DNA from 2 places in the Paenibacillus sp. FSL F4-0097 genome. Region 1 is predicted to be linked to the other one. Evidence: riboswitches for the same ligand, from Rfam matches in the RefSeq annotation. Region 1 holds a riboswitch; the other holds the start of a gene.
What was found. A riboswitch is a leader RNA that binds a small molecule or an ion and turns the genes downstream of it on or off. The one in region 1 is predicted to bind S-adenosylmethionine.
Positions count from the first base shown of each region.

Region 2: another riboswitch for S-adenosylmethionine. It lies ahead of metA (homoserine O-succinyltransferase); the one in region 1 lies ahead of MHH86_RS26155 (methionine ABC transporter ATP-binding protein).

Region 1 is NZ_CP151965.1:5,813,624-5,825,051, reverse strand. Features, by position in the region: gene MHH86_RS26190 (penicillin-binding transpeptidase domain-containing protein) at 1-1,920, shown strand, start outside; gene MHH86_RS26185 (Cof-type HAD-IIB family hydrolase) at 1,997-2,764, shown strand; gene MHH86_RS26180 (DUF456 family protein) at 2,823-3,308, shown strand; gene MHH86_RS26175 (polysaccharide biosynthesis protein) at 3,335-4,963, shown strand; gene MHH86_RS26170 (thioredoxin family protein) at 5,042-5,386, shown strand; gene MHH86_RS26165 (COX15/CtaA family protein) at 5,489-6,472, shown strand; gene MHH86_RS26160 (Cthe_2314 family HEPN domain-containing protein) at 6,628-7,362, shown strand; SAM riboswitch class I at 7,465-7,600, shown strand; gene MHH86_RS26155 (methionine ABC transporter ATP-binding protein) at 7,703-8,719, shown strand; gene MHH86_RS26150 (methionine ABC transporter permease) at 8,719-9,378, shown strand; gene MHH86_RS26145 (MetQ/NlpA family ABC transporter substrate-binding protein) at 9,436-10,302, shown strand; gene MHH86_RS26140 (NifU family protein) at 10,461-10,709, opposite strand; gene MHH86_RS26135 (YuzB family protein) at 10,791-11,045, shown strand.
Region 2 is NZ_CP151965.1:1,893,683-1,905,110, reverse strand. Features, by position in the region: gene MHH86_RS08270 (SPFH domain-containing protein) at 1-491, opposite strand, end outside; gene mqnC (cyclic dehypoxanthinyl futalosine synthase) at 894-2,030, opposite strand; gene MHH86_RS08260 (PLP-dependent transferase) at 2,658-3,830, opposite strand; gene metA (homoserine O-succinyltransferase) at 3,867-4,787, opposite strand; SAM riboswitch class I at 4,903-5,032, opposite strand; gene corA (magnesium/cobalt transporter CorA) at 5,430-6,365, shown strand; gene MHH86_RS08245 (HRDC domain-containing protein) at 6,452-7,468, opposite strand; gene MHH86_RS08240 (ROK family protein) at 7,679-8,560, opposite strand; gene MHH86_RS08235 (hypothetical protein) at 8,726-11,428, opposite strand, start outside.

The DNA.
Region 1 (11,428 bases):
AAAAATGTACCGTTAGCTTCCATGAGAGGGGTTATATACGCTGCAGGCGGTGAGAAGCTAGCTTATTCCACTCCTGTTCAATCGCTGTATATCACACTCAATAAAGAGTATACGGCTAAGGAAACAGATAAAGACACCGGTAAAACAACGCTGACCCCAGAGGCTAAGGTCAAGTCTGATGCCTTGGCAGCCAAGCTGGTAGCTGATTTCAATAAATATGGTGATCCAAATGCAGAGAAGATGACGGAGAAAGATGTAATTGATGCGTTGGATTTATATTTTCGTAAATCACTTGGCTTTATGGCACGGCGAATTAAGGCTGATCTGACTACTGAAGAAGTAGCTTATTTCATGGAACATAAAGGAGAATATCCGGGGCTTGAGATTGTCGAGGAGAGCATTCGTCATTACGATAAAGATACGGTTGCTGTACAGACGATTGGATATATCAAACCCTTCAAGTCCGCGAACAGTCTTAATATTTATAAAAACATTCTTAGTGCTATGAAAAACAATCCGGAGCCAGGGCTAACGTATAAGGATGATGAATTTGTTGGATTCGATGGGCTGGAGCTGAAATATCAGCGTGAGCTTCGCGGGCAAAACGGATATCAGGAAATTTCCGTCAATCCACAGAATATGGCGGAGAAAATTGAGCGTGTCGTTCCGCCTGTCAAAGGAAATGACATCTGGACAACGATTAATAAGAATGTTCAGATGAAGACAGAACAGGCGATAACAGATCAGCTCAAATGGTTGCACTCTAATACCGTACAAGGCAGAACGCATCCGAATGCTTTAACGGGATATGCAGTAGCGATGGAAGTAGATACTGGTAATATTGTCGCTATGGCGAGTATGCCTGATTATGATACGAATGTTTGGACATCAGGTTCTTTGTCTTCAGATGTCTGGAACAGTATTATGGATAATTATCAGAACGGAACGATCACTCCTATTTCTTCGGGAACCTCAGGGAACGGACTAAGATCTGTACTGCTTCTAGGTTCAACGATTAAACCTTTGAGTGTACTCGTGGGTCTGAATGAAGGGTTGTTTTCAACTTCTTCTTATTATCAGGATAAAGGTTTTGCGACTTTTGGTAAGTCTGGGCATGAAACGAAGGTAAGAAACTCTTCTAACCACGTATATGGTTCTTTGGATCCTGCTAGAGCCATTGAGAAATCCTCGAATGCATTTATGGTCGATATGGTCGGTAAAAGATTGTATGACAAATATAAAAGCAAGGGGATAGACATCTGGGATGTCTATATGAAAGAGTTCGGCCTTGGTGTATCTACGGGAATTGACCTGCCTAATGAATTCTTGGGTCAAAGAAACTATACCAATATAGAAGCTGCTGGTAGTGCGCAGTCCGCACTGGTCTATGCCTCTTTCGGACAACAAGGAAGTTATACAGTAATGCAGCTTGCACAGTATGTTACTACACTTGCTAATGAAGGACAGCGGATTAAACCTCAACTGGTTAGCAAGATTACTGACGCAGATGGAAATATAATCAAAGAGTTTAAACGTGAGGTGCTTGATGAAGTAACAAACTTCGATAAGTCCTACTGGAATGAAATTAAGCAGGGGATGCGAAGTGAAGTTAGTGCTTTTTCTGATTTCCCTTATGACTTTGCACGTAAGACGGGAACCTCTCAGCAAGTAGCTAAGGGTGAAATTCGCGATAATGGGGTATTTATTGCATATGCTCCACGTAATAATCCTAAGTTGGCTGTGGCGGTTGTAATCCCTGAAGGTGGCTTTGGTTCACAAAGTGCGGCACCAGTCGCACGTAAAATATTTGATGCCTATGATTGGGAATATGGGCTTGATGGAGTTCCAAAGAAAAGTCTCCAGTCTGGCAATAATACTAATGATAATGCGAAGGAGGGAGAGACTACAGGTACCGAGTAACTCTGACCCTATGGCTAAGATTTAAAAAAAAAAACAGCTTCTCAATAGAGAGCATACAAGAATGGAGGGGTGGCAAATGATTGCCAAATACCGCCTGCTTGCATTGGATATGGATGGAACCCTACTGAATGATGAACAGATAATTACACCCACAACGGTGGAATGGATTCAAAAGGCGGTCAACGCAGGCGTTCATGTCTGTCTGTCGACAGGCCGGGCATTTGTAAGTGCCTTACCCTATGCAGAGCAGCTAGGTTTAGAGACACCGATGATCACTGTGAACGGCAGTGAGGTGTGGAGAGCGCCACATGAAATATACCGGAGATCGCTAATGGATCCCAAGCTGGTACAAGAAATGTATGATCTTGCAAAAGCAGATGACATCTGGTTCTGGGCTTATTCTCTGGACGAAGTTCTCAAACAGGATAACTGGGATGGGGATGTAACGGGTAGAGAATGGCTTAAGTTCGGTTATCACACTGAAGATGATGAGCTTCGCCATAAGCTGTTGCTTCGTCTTCAAGATATGGGTGGACTGGAGATTACGAACTCTTCTCCGCACAATCTGGAGATTAATCCTCTAGGCGTGAATAAGGCAGCAGGAATAAAGGAAGTCTGCAAGCTGCTGGGAATAGAAATGTCGCAAGTTGTAGCTGTGGGCGACAGCCTTAACGATCTGGCGGCGATCCAGCAGGCTGGACTTGGGGTTGCCATGGGCAACGCGCAAAAGACGGTTAAACAAGAGGCTGATGTTGTGGTGGCGACCAATAATCAAGACGGGATTGCCGAGGTCATCCAAAAGTATATCTTTACCGAAGCTGCAGCCTCTGTAGGCAGCAAATAATAAAAGCAGTACTGCGAAGTGAATCCATGGAGCATTATGCTAGTAGGAGGTTAAGGAATTGACGATCCTGGGTTGGATTCTTATCATTGTTTTGTTTGCTGTAGGATTGGCAGGGGCTGTGTATCCCATACTGCCGGGTGCGTTAGCGATCTATCTTGCCTTTTTTGTATACGGCTGGTTCTTTTCTTTTGAGCCCTTTGGGGTTTGGTTCTGGATTATTCAAACACTGATTGTTGTAGTTCTTTTTGTTGCTGATTATGTTGTAGGAGCGTGGGGTGTCAAAAAATTTGGCGGCTCACGTTCATCGATTATCGGGAGCACGATCGGGCTGATCTTGGGACCTTTTGTTATCCCGGCTTTTGGTCTTATCATTGGGCCATTTCTAGGGGCTTTTATTGGAGAATTGATCGTGGGATCTTCACCTTCTAAAGCTGCTAAGGTAAGTGTTGGCTCCATACTCGGCTTATTTAGCAGCACCTTGGTCAAAATCGTGTTGCAGGTAATTATGGTCGTCCTCTTTTTTATATGGGTCGCCCGGTTTTAATTTAACAGTGAAGAAGGGGAAAGAGTTTGTCCAAGAAAGAGTCTTTTGTTAAAGGCACGCTTATCCTTGCTGCTGCAGCTTTGGTGGCAAGGGTACTCGGGCTTGTCCAGCGGGTGCCGCTGGACCATATCTTTGACGGTGTGGGGAGAGCATCGTTCGGAGTTTCTAACAATATCTATTTAATGCTTCTAACCGTAGCCACCGCTGGGATTCCAAGTACACTCAGCAAAATGGTCTCTGAACGATACGCCTTGAATCGTCCTGAAGAGGCGAGACAAGTGTATCATGCTGCACTGCTGTTTTCAGTGGCTGCAGGGGTGTTTATGACTGTCTTGCTGTACATAGGGGCTCCATTTTATGCAACTCATATTGCTGATGTCCCTGAATCGGCGATGGCGATAAAAGCTATTGCGCCTGCGCTGCTGCTTTTTCCGGCAATAGCGATGATGCGTGGATATTTTCAAGGCCGCAACAATATGATGGCAGGTGGGATTTCTCAGATCGTGGAGCAATTCGCTCGCGTACTGACCGCTATTTTGCTGGCTTATATTTTATTACATCAAGGTTATAGCAACACTACAATTGCTGCGGGAGCATCCTTTGGTAGCGTGATCGGTAGTATCGCGGCGTTTGGCGTAATGATTTATTTTGCAGTCAAACTTCGCCGTGAGGACAAGCAATTAGGATTGAATTATGATACTGCTCAAAAATTACCGATTTGGGGTATCTACAAGGATATTTTTACACTGTCTATTCCCATTGTGCTGTCTTCCCTTACGATTCCGGTTGTGAATGTAATTGACACTTCTCTTACGGTACGATTATTGATTGATCAGATAGGTAGGGATAGTGCCACTTCAGCGCTAGGTATTTTATCCAATCGTGCTCAGAGTGTAGCGGGCATTCCACCTGTTCTAGCTATCGCACTTGGAACTTCATTGATTCCGATCATTTCGGCTGCCTATGCCCGCCGTGATGAGGGGCATTTGAAAAAGCAGATAACGCTTGCTCTGCGGATTTCTATTTTGACAGGGATGCCGATTGTATTGGCGCTTGTAGCAGCTGCTTATTCTGTAAATGGATTATTGTTCGCCAGTTTAGATGGCAGTGGTATCGTAGCCATGCTTACTTTAGGAACGATCTTTCAGATTACGATGATGACAACGAACTCTATTTTGTTAGGTATGGGCAAATCGCGAATTTCCATGTATTATGTGTTAGCGGGTATTATTGTAAAATTAGTGGCAAGCTTATTACTTAGTAAGGTATTTGGCATCTACGGAATCATCGGTGCAACAGCACTTTGTTTCGTGGTCATTACTTTGCTTAACTTACGCATGCTGAAATCGATCGTGCCTTTTGAAATTATGGGCAAACGTTGGGGCGGTTTCGCGATTGCGGTACTTGTGTCCGGCGGGATTGGTTATGGCTTGAATGAGGCTGGGATTCTGTTAACAGATCTGATGCCGGCACGTTTGGCGTTTCTGATCACTTGTCTTGTTGTAGGAGCAGCAGTTGTTGTTATTTATCTAGTACTGCTTATTGTGCTGGGCGTGCTGACTAAACAGGAAATCTCCAGTTATCCGCGGGCGCTGCAAAAATTATTGAATCCGCTGATGAAGTTACAGCCTGCACGTGTTCGTATGAGAGAATAGGTTTGACTTCTACCCTGCATTTTGCTTCACTTAAAGAGTAGAAAATAGACAGATATTGAAGAAGGGACTGAGTAAATCATGGACAAAATTAGTTCTCCTGCTGAATTTCAGGTAGCCATTCAATCACCTCGATTAACAGTGGCCATCTTCAAGGCTGACTGGTGCTCGGATTGCAAATTTATCGATCCTTTTATCCCAGAGGTAGAGCAGGCTTATGCAGACCGCCTTACACTGGTTGAGGTAGATGTTGATGCCGTGGGCGATGTTAGCCAAGAACAAAATATTATGGGTATTCCAAGCTTCGTCGCATATTCGGATGGACGGGAATTGGTTAGATTCGTTAATAAATTGCGCAAATCCCGTGAAGAGATTGAAAATTTCCTTGATAAAGCGGTCCAAGTGCATCAAAGCCTTCAAAAGTAATTCCTAAGGAACCACCGCTTTCGCCTGTTTGTGCAAAAGCGGTGGTTTTTTGAAATATAAGTCTGGCTGCTTCTTCATTACTAAAAACTGCGGGTGATATTTTTGACGACAAATCAGTTGAAATGGCTTAGTTATCTTACTTGCCTTATCATGTTCCTCGCTGTACTCGGAGGAGCGGTAGTGACGAAGACTGGATCGGGCTTGGAATGCGGAAATGAATGGCCGCTCTGTCATGGGAAATTAATTCCGGCTTATACTATAGGCTCGATGATTGAATACACCCATCGCTTGTTTAGCGGTTTGGCAGGGTTATTCTCACTTGCCTCGATGTTTGCTTTTTGGCGTTATGCCCGTACTCGGCGCGATTTGCTGGGCTATGCATTTATGACTTTATTATTCGTCATCGTTCAAGGTGGTATGGGAGCGCTTGCAGTAATTAAATCTCAATCTGCTGCTGTAATGGCGCTGCATATGGGTTTTTCTTTGATCGCCTTTTCGAGCGCTATGATGTTGGCTCTTGGAACCAAGAGATGGCATGAATCGCGCGAATATGATCATACGTTGGAAGCTCAAAAGAAGCCCGTAAGTAAGGCTTTTCGCAATTTAACTTGTTTTACTGCCATCTATTCTTATATTGTCGTGTATATTGGAGCCTTTGTAAGTCATACGGATTCACAGGGCGGGTGTTCGGGATGGCCGCTTTGTAATGGAGAATGGGTTCCGGAGCTTTCTGGAGGTGTAGGTGTTGTTTTTACGCATCGGATTGCGGCTTTGCTCTTATTCATGCTTACTGCGCTGCTTGGGCATTTAGCATTTTGGAAACATAAGGATTATCCAGAGCTTAGAGCGCTAGGTGTAGCTGCAGTGCTGTTATGCTTGATGCAGGTGTTTAGTGGGGCGGCTGTGGTTTACACCCTAGATAATGAAAGATTGTACATATTTGCCGCTTTGGCTCATATTTTGCTGATTGCCAGTTTGTTTGGTGTCTTATGTTATATGAGTGTAAGAGTCTGGCAGCTAAATCGTGCGGGTAGTGTCGTGTCTGGAAAAAATGTAACGAACCCAATGATTCCACCGCCTTGGTAGAACATTCCCTCCGTGGATAGAGGCGCTTCACCCGCGGAATAATAAAGTGGAAATCGGTATATCGTGGAGCTGATTGGCCGATGCTTACGTCGCGAGTTTTGTACGAAGCAGTCCATGGAAGCAGACGCTGAACAAAACTTTAGGAGGACTGGGATATGCTGCGGGTATTACTTGGAGAGCCGCCTCGAAAGAACAGTGGTGTGTTGGCTGATGCGATGGAGAATATGGCCACTTTTGCAGCATTGCTGCGCAAGGAAATGAGTGCCCATGAGGATAATGACCATGAATACCGCAAGCTGGAGATTTGGACACGTGGACTGATTTCCTCTCTGGATGAACTGGAGCAAAGTTGGTTCGCGGCCGCTTTTTACCGGAAATTAGTGATCGCGGGTTATATGGATGATATGACACCGGTGGAACAGGGCGATTATGCACGTTATGTTTATTTTTATAAAGATGGCTTTATCCGGGTTTTCTCTCTTCTGGACAAGCTTGGGACGGTACTGAATCATTTTTATGATCTCAAAACATCCAAATTAAAAACGCACTTTTCTTACTTTACAGTGCTGCGTCAGCTTCAATTATTGAATGTGCATCCTGCATTAGCGGATCAACTGGAACAGATCAAGAACTCCTACCGCGATCCATTGGAGAATTTACGCAAGCGCAGAAATGCTGAAATTCATTATATGAATTCTGAAATGCAGGATGATCTGTGGCAGCGGCATCAAGGTCTGCATGATAAAATTCAGCTCGAGGATCTGGATAGCCATCTTGAGGATTTAAAACAATCGCTCGAAATGAACTGTAAGACATTAATCGCGGCATTCAGCTACAGCAATGAACAGCTGCGTAAGGAAATAAGCAAGGCAAAGAGCATAAAATCGTAATCGTTCAATATATTTCCTTTTGACAAAAATCGATAAACTCACTATACTTATGCTTGCATTAAAGTATGTACGATTTCAGAAAAAATATAATTTCATAACTTTATCTTATCGAGAGCGGCGGAGGGATAGGCCCGATGAAGCCCGGCAACCGATTTGTATCCAGCGCGGGAAGCGTTGTACAAATGTCATGGTGCTAATTCCTACAATGGCGCAGGTTGCGGTCGTTGGCAGATGAGAAGGCATTGTCTTAATAAACCCACAGAGCCTCTTGCGATCTGCATCGATCGTTGGAGGTTTTTTTGTATAGAATAAGTGAAATATAAAGGGGGGGCGACGAGAGTTGATTAATCTAAAAGGGATAACAAAGGTTTATGGAAAAGGGAGTAATGCGGCAACAGCGCTTTCTGGATTGAATCTGTCCATCGAGAAAGGTGAAATATTCGGAGTCATCGGCCACTCTGGAGCGGGGAAAAGTACATTGATCCGTTGCATTAATCTGTTGGAACGTCCGACAGAAGGTGAGGTCTGGGTAGACGGTGTTGAACTCACTAGCCTTAACCAAGGTCAATTACAGGAACAGCGGCGCAAGATTGGGATGATTTTTCAACATTTCAATTTGCTTTCTTCGGCGACTGTGTATGATAATATTGCCTTTCCACTGCGACTTGCAGGTACATCTAGAACAGCTATTGATACAAAAGTGAAAGATCTGCTCGCTCTAGTTGGGCTTGAAGAACATACAGATAAGTATCCTTCTCAGTTATCTGGAGGACAAAAGCAGCGGGTCGGCATCGCCCGGGCACTAGCCAGTGACCCTGATGTACTGCTGTGTGACGAGGCCACTTCTGCGCTTGATCCCCAGACAACGGATTCCATTCTTAAGCTGCTGCTTGATATTAATAAAAGATTCCATTTGACCATTGTGCTGATCACGCATGAAATGCATGTAATCCAGAGTATCTGCGACCGTGTCGCGGTCATACATGGTGGTGGGATTGTTGAACAAGGCAAAGTTACAGAGGTATTTCTCAAGCCGCAGCATGAGGTTACACGCGATTTCATCCGCAGTGAGACACAGAATGAAGGGCCTCTTCGAGTGGCGCTTGATGCTGCTGCCGGGGATAACTCTCAAGCTGTCAAAATTACTTTTTTCGGAGAAAAAACTTACGGCTCGGCACTATCCGATGTCGTGCGTGATACGGGTGTGAGCTTTGCAATCTTACATGGTACCATCTCAACGATTAAAGATGTGCCTTATGGACAGATGATTGTGCGGTTTGAAGGGCCAGCTGAGGCAATTGCTGTAACGATCTCCAGACTAATTGCTCAAGGCCTTGATGTGGAGGTGATTTCGTAATGAATTTTGCAGATCTAAATTGGCAAGAAATGATGGATGCTACGGTTGCTACTATAAAAATGATATTTTTTTCCGGATTGTTCACAATTATTCTTGGTTTACCACTCGGAATTCTATTGTATTTATGGGGGAAATCGAATAGTATAGTAATCAGAGTAACTTACTCGGTCTTATCATTACTTGTAAATATCCTACGTTCCGTACCCTTTATCATTTTGATGGTGGCTCTAATTCCTTTCAGCAAAGCCGTTGTTGGAACCTCCATTGGTGTACTCGGTACGATTCCACCTCTGGTGATTGGTGCAGCTCCGTTTTTTGCCCGTTTGGTAGAGACGTCGTTAAGAGAGGTAGACCGCGGAGTCATCGAAGCCGCACAAGGTATGGGAGCATCGACGAACCAAATCGTTATGCGTGTTCTTTTGCCAGAAGCTCGTCCAGGTCTGCTAGCTGGAGTTACGATCACACTGGTTACACTGGTCTCCTATACAGCAATGGCTGGTATGGTTGGGGGCGGCGGATTAGGTGACTTGGCGATTCGTTACGGCTACCACCGCTATGAGACGGAGATTATGATTGTTTCTATAATATTTATTGTCGTACTGGTGCAATTGCTACAAATGGCCGGTGACCGACTCGTAAAACATTACACACGGAAATAAGGTACATCCATATATATCCTTATTCAATACAAAATATAGATTAGAGGGGGATTTACAATGAAAAAAGTACTACTTACATTTTTTAGCCTGACACTGGTTGCGGTGCTTGCGGCTTGCGGTAACAACAATGCATCTAATAATGCTGGGAGCTCGGCTGCTACAACAGCACCAAACGCAGAAGCAACAAGTGAACCTACTAAAGATCCAGTGAAATTGGTGATTGGTGCCTCACCTGTTCCTCATGCTGAAATTTTGAAGGCTATTGCTCCATTGCTTGAAAAAGATGGAATTACACTTGAAATCAAAGAATTCACTGACTATATTCAACCTAACGTGCAGCTTGATGAGAAGGAGTTAGACGCTAACTTTTTCCAACACCAACCGTATCTGGATGACCAAAACAAAAATAATAAAACCGACCTGGTTTCTGTTGCATCCGTTCACGTTGAACCTTTTGGAGCTTATTCCAAAAAAATCAAATCGATCGATGAGTTGGCTGATGGTGCAAAAGTTGCCATTCCGAACGATGCTACTAACGGTGGCCGTGCACTAATCCTACTTGCAAAAAATGGTCTGATTACCTTGAAAGATGATACAAACATTGCTGCAACAAAAGCAGATATCACTGAAAACAAGAAAAATCTCGACATCATTGAGTTGGAAGCAGCTATGCTCCCACGTCAACTGGATGAGGTAGACCTTGCTTTGATCAACACGAACTTTGCACTAGACGCTGGTCTTGTGCCAACTAAAGATGCATTGTTCATCGAGGGTGTAGATTCCCCTTATGCTAACATTTTGGTAACCCGTCAAGACAATAAAGATTCCGAAGCCATCAAAAAGCTGGTTGCTGCCCTGAATTCTCCAGAAGCTAAAGCTTTCATTGAAGAAAAGTACGAAGGTGCGATCATTCCAGCGTTTTAAGGAATGAAGCTAAATTCGTCTATAGTCATAACAAGAACCCGCAGCCAAGTTGGCTTGCGGGTTTTATGTTCTAAGGTTGTGAGAGAATGTTAAATCCTCTATAATAAGAAAATCCCGATCTCCTTTACAGGAGAATCGGGAGGGTTATTGAACGGGATTTAGAATACTTGAACTACTTCTTCAACGCCTTCTACTTCTTCAAGGAGGGCGCGTTCAATCCCGGCTTTCAAGGTGATCGTGGAGCTTGGGCAGCTGCCGCAGGCACCCATAAGTTTCAACTTAACGATGCCGTCTTCCACATCGACCAGTTCTACGTCACCGCCATCGCGCTGCAGGAACGGACGAAGCTTATCCAGCACTTCTAGTACTTCATCATACATTTCGGTGCTTTGTGCATTCTCACTCATTTCTCAATCACTCCTTTCGTAAGTTCATTATAGTACAAAAAGTTAAAAAATAAAATGGTTAGGCGGAATAGGGAGATCATCATGAGACCAATTATTGAATTTTGTTCCAGCAACATGGGTCATGGAACAGACAAGCTAATGCATAAGCTGGAGGAAAATCCAGATTATGATGTCATTGAATACGGATGTCTGAACAATTGTGGAGAGTGTTATTTAATGCCTTTCGCCATGGTTGAAGGTGACATTATTGCAGCAGAAACTGTTGCAGAGCTAGAAGAGAAAATTGAGGCCAAGATCAAAGAGCTTGAGGCTTGGTTTAATATAGATCTTGACTAAATTTCTCGAGAAAAAAAGAGGGAGCACTCCATAATCTAAATTATGGAGTGCTCCCTCTTTTTGGAACCTTACTTGAACAAAATCCACCAATTTGATCGATTAGGCAACATATTGGAGAGTGCAGGGGCTACCGTGAAGGTGCCACCGGACTCAGGCGACCTTATATTGAGTGTTTTCCTACATTTGGATTGCTATCGGACCCCATAGTCACTATTCACCTGAAAAACAGCATAAATGAACCTCATTATAAGCAATAACTTCACTGGAGTCCGAAACTCTCCTTCAAAGGCTGAAAATTTGCAAATAAGGTCATCTGAGTCCGAAGGGTATACGCACCAATAACGTAAGGAAGCTACTCTCGTGTTTATCTGAGAGTAGCTTCC
Region 2 (11,428 bases), 3.0 Mb from region 1:
GACATGCCCGATTCATTGAAGTTATCATACGGGTATTTACTGGCTACATGACGCAGCGCTGTTTCACTTTGGATTTCCACAAACGCCATATATTTATCTACATCAAAAAGCGCTTTTGCAGAGTTAATTACCTTAAATACGATAACTGCAGCAATTTCAATCGGATTCCCTTCCACATCATTAACCTTCAGCTTGACACTGTTAAAGTTACGCACGCGGAGGGAAACCGTCTTGCGCAAACTGAACGGAATGACTGCAAACAAGCCACTTGTCACGATAGTCCCTACATATTGCCCGAAAAAGGTAACTACGACCGACTTATTGGGCTGCACAACCGTAACACTTGTACATAATACCCCAGCTACAACGAACAGAATGACTGGCACTGCGACATACTCTTGAACTGCACCATAAATTCCCCCAGCTAAACAAACTGCAATTAAGGCGAGAACCCAAAATCCACTGACAGGACGAAGCGTTTTCTCTTTCATAAAAGCACCCCCAATAGATATTCTTTTGATATGATTATGATATCACTTTTGGATAATAATGTGAATAGGTAAAAAGAAATTAAAAATGCTTTTCTGTTCATATTTCATATACTGCAGCTCTATCGGACCCCACAGTCGCTATTGCGCTAAAAACCAGCCTATATGAGGCTCTTTTCAAGGATACCGTCGCTGGGGTCGAACACCTGCTCAAAAGACGCTGAATTTACGAATTAGGTCCGCTGGGTCCATACGCCTAACGGATGATATAACAAGCGAAGATTCAGATGTGTTCTGCAATGAGGCTTGCTAATGATCGTAATCCTAACCTTACAAAAAAACGCTTGATGCTCATTAGTCCACTGAAGGATTAACAAGCATCAAGCGTTGATTAATTAATATATATTAGTTCTGCATTACAAAATCATTATCAATCTTCGCATTAGGATCATCGAACACCCGCAGAATATCATAACGTGTATTCCGCTGCGCTGGAACTTTGCCTGCTTCGCGAATCAGCTGAGTAATCGACTCGATGTTTACCTTGTAAGTCGCACCCGCCGAAGATACTACGTTCTCTTCAATCATTGTGCTGCCGAAATCGTTGCAGCCATATTGCAAGGAGAGCTTGCCGACCTCTGGTCCCATAGTGACCCATGAAGATTGGAAGTTCTTAATATTATCCAGCACAAGGCGACTGATCGCCACCGTCTTCAGATACTCCTCAGGCGTTTGTCTGTCCAGCTTCAGGTTGGTATTGTCCGGCTGGAATGTCCATGAGATAAAGGCCAAGAAACCTTCAGAATCATATTTGTTGGCAATACACTCATCCTGAGCCTCACGCACACGTAGTAAGTGCAAAGCACGTTCCTCCATACTTTCCCCAAGCCCAATCACCATTGTCGCTGTGGTATTCATACCCACTTTATGTGCCGTCTGCATTACATCCATCCACTCGCGCCACGAGCCTTTTAGTCGGCTGATTTTGCGGCGTGTACGGTCATCAAGAATTTCTGCGCCTCCGCCTGGCAATGAATCCAGACCCGCAGCATGAATTTCACGAACCACTTGTTCCAGTGGTAATCCTGATACTTCTTTCATCTTCATAATCTCCGCAGGAGAGAAGGAGTGCATTGTAATCTCAGGGAACCGTTGCTTAATTCCGCGCAGTATATCTGTATAGTAGCTAAATGGAAGGTTAGGATTAGTTCCACCTTGCATAAGAATTTCTGTACCATTAACAGCAATTGTTTCAGCAATTTTTTGATAAATCGCCTCATCTGGCAGCACATAGCCTTCATCCGAGCCTGGTCTGCGGTAAAAAGCGCAAAAACGGCAGTACACATCACATACATTCGTATAGTTAATATTACGGCCAATTACAAATGTGGCTAACGGGTCCGGGTGCCAGCGTTCCATAATAGTGTTTGCAGCAGCACCCATTTTCTCAATTTCGTTGCTCTCGAATAGTCGGATGGTATCTTCCAATTGGAGACGGTCGCCCCGCAGGGCTTTATCCAAAATAAGATCTATCGCACTCATCGTTCGCATCCTCCTTTTAAACCCTTAGGGATATGGTAGATTCACAAAATCACAAGAAAAAATAACGTTGTCGTCCTTTAGAGATAACAACCGTTTCTCGTAGTAACATAAGGATAAAGTAAGTATGTAACTTATACCTTATATTTTAATAAATGAACAGTTCATTTCCTCATCGTATCACAATCTGAACAGCTTGAAAAACTTTTTACTTTCTCAGCAAGATACCATCCAGCAGAAAGAGTCCTTACATTGCTGCCTGCACCCGTTGAATCAAAATTCCCTGAGGCTGTCGGACACAGATGACGTTATTTGCAAGTTTTTAGCCTTTAGAGCATAGTTATGGACTCCAGTGATGCTATTCCATGAAAAGAGCCTCATGAAAGCTGTTTTTTAGCGCAATAGCTGCTGTGGAGTCCGTTAACATTCCAAATGTGGAATAATGCTGCGTTTAAGGTCAGCTGTGTCCAATAGCGAAAAGTCCAAAAAGAAGAGCTATCCCAGCAGCCAATTCCCGGCTTATGAGACAGCTCTATTTCATCCTCAGTCTAACACCAGTTCTAAATCAACGGTGAGATAGATCCTCGATATTTCCCAGCAATTCGGTGCCGATCTGGGTTGCCGTTACTTTTACTTCGTTTCGATTTCCGCCCGCGCAGCCTCCAAAGCATGACCCAGATCAGCAATTAGATCCTCCGCATGTTCAATGCCCACCGAGAAGCGCAGCAACCGATCATCTACACCCACCGCATTCCGAATTTCCACAGGAATGTCCGCATGCGTCTGTACTGCAGGATAGGTCATTAACGATTCAACCCCGCCGAGGCTCTCAGCGAAGGCTATAAGCCGGATATGACGAAGCAGAGGTTCTACGTATCTGGCATCTTTTAATTTGAAAGAAAAAATTCCGGTATTGCCCGAGGACTGGCGATTCTGAATTTCATATCCCGGATGATCCGGCAGGCCTGGATGGAACACTTCCGCAATCGCCGGGTGCTCTTGTAGATAGCGGGCAATTGCTAGTGCATTACTCTCGTGCCGTTCCATACGCAGAGCCAGTGTCTTCATGCCTCTCATCAGCTGATAACTGTCTGTTGGCCCAAGCACAGCGCCAATAGAGTTATGTAGAATCGCTATTTCAGCGGATAATTCAGCCCCTTTAGATACAATAAGACCAGCAAGTATATCATTGTGTCCGCCCAAATATTTGGTAGCACTATGGACTACAATATCCGCACCTAATTCCAGAGGACGCTGGAAAAATGGAGTCAGCAGTGTATTGTCTACAATTGTGAGCAGCCCATGATGACGAGCCCAAGTAGCAACGGCTGCAATATCCGTAACCATCATCAAAGGATTCGTTGGCGTTTCAATAAATATCGCCTTTGTATTTGGAAGACGGGAAGCCTCAAGCGCATCCAAATCATTCGTATCTACATAGGAAGCAGTGATTCCAAACTTGGACATAATTCGTTCCAACAAACGATAGGTCCCGCCGTAAAGATCCAGCGAAACGATCAAGTGATCGCCTTGCCCAAACAGGGTAAATATGGTTTGAATAGCCGCCATCCCAGAGCTACAGGCAAAACCTGCATCACCAGACTCCAATTCCGCAGCCGCATTCTCCAGTACGGAACGGGTCGGACTTTTGGTACGGCTATAATCGAAACCTGTGCTCTGCCCAAGCTTCGGGTGACGGAATGCCGTAGCATTATAGATAGGAAAATTAATGGCTCCGGTAGCCGGATCTTCTTGTGAACCTATTTGTGCCAGTCTGCTTTCAATCCTAAGTTTGTCGTCCATGATAAATGCCTCCTAAATTATAATGTAGCGCTGATCTTAATAAACAATCGGGTCGATATCGTAAGGTGTCTCTTGATATACATAGTAATTGAGCCAATTAGAGAATAATAAGTTGGCATGTGCACGCCACACTGCAGGAGGTGTCCGTTCTGGATCATCTTTAGGGAAATAGTGTTTCGGCAAGGCCATCTCCATGCCCCTCTCCAAATCACGATCATATTCCCATTTCAGGGATAGAGGATCGTACTCGGAATGTCCGGTCACAAATATTTGTTTGCCGTCGGTCGTAGCTACTAGATACATACCAGCTTCTTCGGATTCTGCCAGAATCTGCAGATCTGGATTGCTCTCAATATCTTCGCGGGAGACATCGGTATGACGGGAATGCGGTACATGGAATACCTCGTCAAAACCGCGCAGCAATTTAATGTTATTTTGATTAATCGTATGGGAGAATACACCAAAACATTTTTCAGGCAATGCCACTTTACGAACACCAAAATGATGATACAACCCTGCCTGTGCCGCCCAACAGATATGCATGGTCGAGGTCACATTATCCTTGCTCCATTCAAAAATCTCTTTTAGCTCTTCCCAATAGGATACTTCCTCAAACTCCATTTGCTCTACGGGTGCTCCTGTAACAATAAGGCCATCCAAACGGCGGTGGCTGATCTCGTCAAAAGTTTTGTAAAAGCTTCTCAAATGCTCAGCAGAAGTATTCTTAGAAGTATGTGAGCGTGGATGCAGCAAGGTAACATCAACTTGCAGCGGTGAATTTCCTATTAAACGCAGCAATTGAGTCTCCGTCGTTTCTTTAGTCGGCATGAGATTCAGAATAGCAATCCTTAGTGGACGGATATCCTGATGGAAAGCCAAACTTTCATCCATCACAAAAATATTTTCTCCGGATAGTACTTCTTTTGCTGGTAAACTGTCGGGAATTTTAATTGGCATTGTCTTTCCACTCCTTAACTGTATTTAGGTTATGTTGTCACATCGCGGCTTTCTGAACAATAAAAAGACCTTTCTCGGAAAACGAGAAAGGTCATATCTACAGTCATATGCGCCTCTCTCATCTGCCAGAAACTTTTGGACGGGGTTTAGTCGTCAGCAAAGTTCCGCAAGAATTAGCACCGTGCGTTCACACGCCGGTTGCCGGGTTTCATAGGGCTAGTCCCTCCACCTGCTCTTGATAAGATTTAGCTGTATTCAATTAAATTTCTTTAAAATTTACTTTAAATCATGAACCTCCTTTTCGTCAAGTCCATACAATGCTGAAGTAGCCTTAAAGTAACAATAAATTTGCTTGAAAGAGGCATACTCCGTTGTTATACTAGACAAGTATTTCATACCTGAACGAAAAGAAGAGGTGAGAAGAAGAATGGAAGGCGACCCGAGCTCGCAATTAAGTGTACAAAATGAGCAACCACACAGGATAATCATCAGCTTGCCGGCGGCGGGAGCAGTTCTTCTTCATGCCCTCGAATCGTCATTCGGCCTCTTGTATTGATTGTAACGCCGGCCAAGCTGATTTTTTTCTCTGTGCTTAATTAGCAGTCCCTGGTGAAGACCCGGGGATAGAAGGAGTGGAATCAGATGAAAATCCGGCTGGTGAATGCAGGGGTTTTTACACCTATTGATGAAATTGATGAAACATTGACACCCCCAACAGAAGGGTTCTATTGGATTGATGCAGATGTGGAGGATTTGGAGCTGCTTCAGCCCCTGTTCAACCTGCATGATCTCGCTGTTGAGGATTGCCTTAGTGAAGAGGATCAACGTCCAAAGATCGAAATATACGAAAGTCATTACTTTATTGTTGTAAACAGCATCCGCTTTGATGATGAGGAAATTTTCCTGCGGGCACTCAATATATTCTTGGGCAGACATTATATTATTACTGTAACGAAACAAAAGATCCACGAGCTGCGCATCCTGAAGCCCATGTTATGGGAGCAAGAGGTTAGCGAACCAGACCAATTCCTTTACCTGCTTATCGACCTTGTCGTAGATAATTATTTCTCCGTAGGTGACCGAATTGAAGCCCGGATTGAGAAGCTTGAAGAGGATATTCTAATGCATACCAAGAAATCTCATCTGAGTGAGATTATCGGTCTGCGAAGTGAGATCTTATGGTTAAAGAAGATGCTGGGACCACAGAAAGAGGTTATCAATACCCTGAACAAAAAAGACCTCCGTCTGATTGATGATCAGCTGCAGAAGTATTTTAGCGACATTTATGAAAATGCAGTTAAAATATCCGAAACCTTTGAGACGTACCGCGATCTCATGGGCAACTTACGTGAGGCCTACCAATCCAGTATCGCCAACCGCGCCAATGAAATTATGAGAGTATTTACCGCGATTACAACGATATTCATGCCTTTGACCGTAATTACCGGAATCTATGGGATGAACTTTGATCATATGCCTGAGTTGCATACGAAATACGGCTATTTTGCCGTGATAGGTCTAATGTTGACGTTAGGCTGTGGGATGCTGTATGTATTCCGCAAGAAAGAATGGCTATGAAAATAAACGGACGAATAGGCAAGACGAAGGCCCTTTAACCCTATGGTGTAAGGAAGCCTTCGTCTTTTTGATATGAGGAAAAGCTACTAGAAACTGGTCGCCACGCCCACTTTAGGAGCTTGCTCCCGCCGGAAACGAATGCGGATCAGCCGCAGACGTTCATAATAGCTATCCAGCCCTTCTGCTGCTGAAAAATCCTCCCCATACACCTTATGCAGCACTGGCTTTAGAAAAAGATCTCCTGCCTCTACATAGGCATTCCATATCGCTTCCTGTTCATTCTGCGGCATATTTTTCAGTTCTACCTCGATCAGTTTCTCCACGCAATAACCTTCTCTTTCCAGCTCCTCTACCGCTTCAATCAGTTCGCGACGGTTCACTCCACTGTTCACCTTAAGCTGTTCTAACCCTAACCCATTCTCGATCCCTTGCAGCAGAATTCGCCGTAATCGCAGTCTTTCTAGCTGTTTCTTATATTTGACCTCTTTCTGTTTATAGAGCCAGGATACAAAAGAGTCCTCCTCAATTTCTTGGTGAACCCAGTTCAAAGGGAAGGAATGTTCCCTTGCAGCCGTAGAGGTTATAGCCAACCAATCCGTGCCATATTGGGCTACCTTTCCTTCCCCTACACCAGGGATCTGCAGCAGCTCCTCTGGTGTATGCGGCAAGAAAGTGCTTATCAAACGTAACAAACGATTGCTGGCAAGAATGTAAGGGGCTTTCCGTTCACTAGAAGCTCGGCTGCGGCGCCAAGCACATAACTCCTCATAAATAGCTTCGTTCCCATTATATTCACTGTAATATTGCAGCCTTAGCTGCTCCTGATTGCGCCCAGTAAGGCCGTCTTCTTCATGAAATACGCCATCAATCAACGGCCGATAGCCATCCCCCATCTTCACCGCCAGCTCATGCCTGTAAACACAGAGCATTTCATTCCAAGAACCACCCGCATACCACAAATGCTCCTGCGTCTCCTCACCGTCTGAAAAATCACGCCAGCCCAGGCTCCACACTCCTTCTTCCTCTCCAATCCATAGCTGAGCGAACACCTCTTGATCCACCCCAGATATTCTGGATAAGCGATTCATAAATACAATTTGCATATTCATCCCTGCCTTTCTAGTCTTCAGCAAGCACTATACCTACCGGGTCTGAACTACTCTTCGCTGGTGTGAATCCCACACTGTCAGACTCGGAAAACGCAAAAAAGCACCACTCTCACGATAAACGTGAAAGAGGTGCTCCCTCATTAAATGCTATACTGTTAGATCCTACAATACCATATATTTCCTAACAGTCAATATCTTTTTATACTAGTTTCTTGCCAAAGCTAAGGTTGCCAGTCCAATCGCACCTGCAAGTCCTGCATTATCTCCAAGCTGCGGTGGCACAACGTAATTATCAATATCGGTATTGAGCGCTGGATGCTGAACATAACCTTTAAGCAGCTCCTGCAGCTTGGTACGGATTAGCGGGAACAAGTGGCTTTGCTTCATGACCCCACCGCCCATTACGATTTTTTCGGGAGACAGAATCAGCACGTAATTCATAAGTGCATGTGCAAGATAATGAGCTTCCATATCCCAAGCTGGATGGTCAACAGGTAGCTCGCCTGCTGGTTGTCCCCAGCGTTTGCCAATCCCCGGACCTGCGGCTAACCCTTCAAGGCAATCGCTATGATAAGGGCAGTAGCCCTCAAACGTGTCCTCTGGATGTCTGCGAACTAGAATATGTCCCATCTCAGGATGAGACAATCCATGCACCATCTGACCTCCAACAACTGCTCCCGCTCCAATACCTGTCCCAACCGTAATATAAAGGCAGCTGTCCAGACCTTTAGCCGCTCCCCATTTACTTTCCGCAAGCGCTGCACCATTCACATCCGTATCAAAACCGATCGGCACGTTAAATTGCTCAGCCATTGTGCCTACCAGATTATATTGTCCCCAGTGAGGTTTTGGTGTCGTTGTTATGTAACCATAAGTAGGGCTGTCCAGCACGGGATCAATCGGTCCAAACGATCCAATACCAAAAGCTTCTACATTCTTCCCATTAAAATAGTCGATTACGAGTCCCATCGTTTCTTCCGGTGTTGTTGTCGGAAAGCTAACTCGGTCCAGAATGGTACCGTCCTCATAACCAATCCCGCATACAAACTTCGTTCCGCCTGCTTCAATCGCTCCCAATAACTTCATAGCAACTATCTCCCTTCTCCAATAAGCAATAATCCGCCATCCAGTGTGAAAATAAAAAACAATATAAAAAAACAATCAACAGCCCTTATTATACGTTGGATGAAGCGCTATCACAATAATAAAACTCCCTTCATGCTATTTTGCATGAAGGGAGACTATTGTTGTTTAATTATTTAAGTCATCAAACATAGAGCCTTTTACCGTAACCTCAATTTGATCCAGCGGCTTAATGCCGACAAGCTTGCCCAGTGATTTGTATGCGTTGGTACTCTTGGAGAGCTCCACATCTGCCAACCAAGCCTTAACATAGTACTTCCCATCTGGCATTTCAGCTGTAGTATAGACAGGAATATGGTCCTTATTAATCGTAATCGTCACCGTAGACTTTTCCGTGATCTTGTACATATTCTGATTCAAGCCCACATATTCACGGTATTTGAAATTGTCGAAGCTTCCCAGTGTACTAGACTGTGAGTAACCCTCTAATATATTCTTCCAGAATTCATGGGTGCCATTATCACTTTCTCTTTCTTGTGAATATGGGATCTCTTCCACATCTTTAGTAAAGCTGTTCTCCACCGTCAACAATTTCGCATCATTCACTCCGGTGTTATCCTCTACGGATAAAGCTGCTGGCTTTCTTGCAAAGTTATTCCCGTTTTTGCTCAGTGGTTCATTCCGCAGATTGACCGCAACTTTATCATTATTGATATACATAAGATCAGTTTCATATCGGAAAGAATTCGTAAGTTCCTCAACAAGATCCTTATGGTCCTTCGTGTCTTTATCCGTATCTTTAAACGTAACTGTCTCCAGTGTAAAGGTATACGTTCCAACAGGATTAAAATAATATCCGGATTTAATCGGATAATCATACCCTTGAAGTTGCTTATCCGTCGCAAACACGGCGGTATCATAATTAGATTTGTCGTTAAGCATTTTTTTAGCGGTAGCTCTGGCTTTCTTATAAGCTTGAGCCATGCTATTCTCTACCTTCCAACCGATGTCTCCGCTTGCCTGTTGTGTGAAGATTCGTTCGAATTGCCCCTTTACTTTCGTCCAATCCTGTAAGTTCTTATTCTCATCTTCATGAGCCATCCAGCGGATTACATTATAATTGTAAGGCTCACTTGTCCAGAGGAGCTTTCGAATCAAAGAATCCGCTTTATTCTTGTCTATTGAATTCTTGTACAGCTTAGGTGCTATTTGTTTGGCCCCGTTATAAATATAGGTCCGAATGGTTTTGACATCCTCACCTGGTGTAAACGGAGCTGAAGTGCTGCCGCTCTCCGTATACGTTTGACAAGATTCAACATCTTTACCTTGCCCGTTCTTAGTTGTGCTGCACACCTGATAATTACGAGTGAAATTTCTGCTCACAGTACCCTGGAAACTGATATTACCTGACTTTTGATTAGGTGTATACGGAGCCGGATTAATGTACCACTTACCGTTAACAGGATCATCACCAAAATCAGGACGCTGTAGACTAGCTATGATGTCAGGTTGCCTAACTATAGTACTGGCGGCATCGTTAACCAGCGGATTATTCTCCACACGGAAATAACGATAGATAGTATCCGAATTATTGATTACTTCCAAAGCGCCTGTAGCATTCCCACTCCAAGTAAAATCAGAATATTGCGGTTGTAGAACAGCCTTTATAGCAGCACCATCGGCTAACCCGAATTTCACTTTTTTCGATAACACATTATAATCCAGATCGAAGGAGCCTTTAGTTGTTGGCATCGAGTTGATCTTCTTAATCCATCCGTAAATCTCATTATTTCCGTAAAAGACTTCATTAGGTGACTTCAGCCTGTTCAGATTAAACTGGATGTATACGTCCTCATCAGGCATTGTAAATGTCGCGAAAAGAATATTGTCAGCCGTATTAGCCGCAAGCATAATTTCACCTGCTAACGTTGACGCATGACCATGGTATCTTACAGGGATTTCCTTTCCGTTACTCGTGATCTTCCAAGCGTAATCTGTTGTTTTCTGCGTGGCGAAGCTGGATCTGAGCCTGATTCCAACGGTTACCTCTTGTCCAGCTACCGCGCCGGTTGGCAAAGTTTCGAAATGAGGGGATAAATCATTTACCTGCAAAATAAACGGTGCGATAGGAATGCCTAAGTAAGTAATATTTCCGTTGGAACCTTGGATGTAAATCCTCCCTGATCCCCAAGACAGATAGGTAGGCGGTTGCAAGACGTGAACATAATCTATCCATCGCCCTCCCTTAGACGGTGTAGTATTCTGAGTGTATACAACCCTGTCTTTATACTCCTTGTCTTGATTGTTATAGATGAACCGTTCATATTTCTTACCGGCATAGTTCAGGTTTAGTCCAGTAAGAATCGCCTGCTCAAAAGTCCCGCCGGAATTTGCTAGATACTCAATATCCCGACCTACAAATGCATCAAAATCATTTTTTCTAATTTTGTAGCTTGATTTTACGCCAGAGTCCTTCCAAGGTTCCTTAATCATATTAAAATTCTGAATTTGAATCCCGCTCCATCCAGCATACCATGGAGCTCCCTCAGTTGAGACCGAGTCCCCATCAATCGAATACCCGGAAAAAGCAAACATATTGCTATGCTCCAGCCATTCATGATTTCCACCATAAACAATCTCAAAATTACTATTGTTAGATTTTATCTGGTTTTGCAACAAATCCTCTCTTAACTTTCCTTTATTAGTCTCCATTGTGTAATAATTAGATTTTTTATAGAGCTCCGCCATATCTTTATTGATCTTCTCGATAAAAGCTGTCGCTGTTTTTGGAAGATTGTTAGATGTATCATTCACTGACTCTTCAGAGAAAACTGAAGAAGCTATAGATTGGAATAAGAATATTGTCACTAT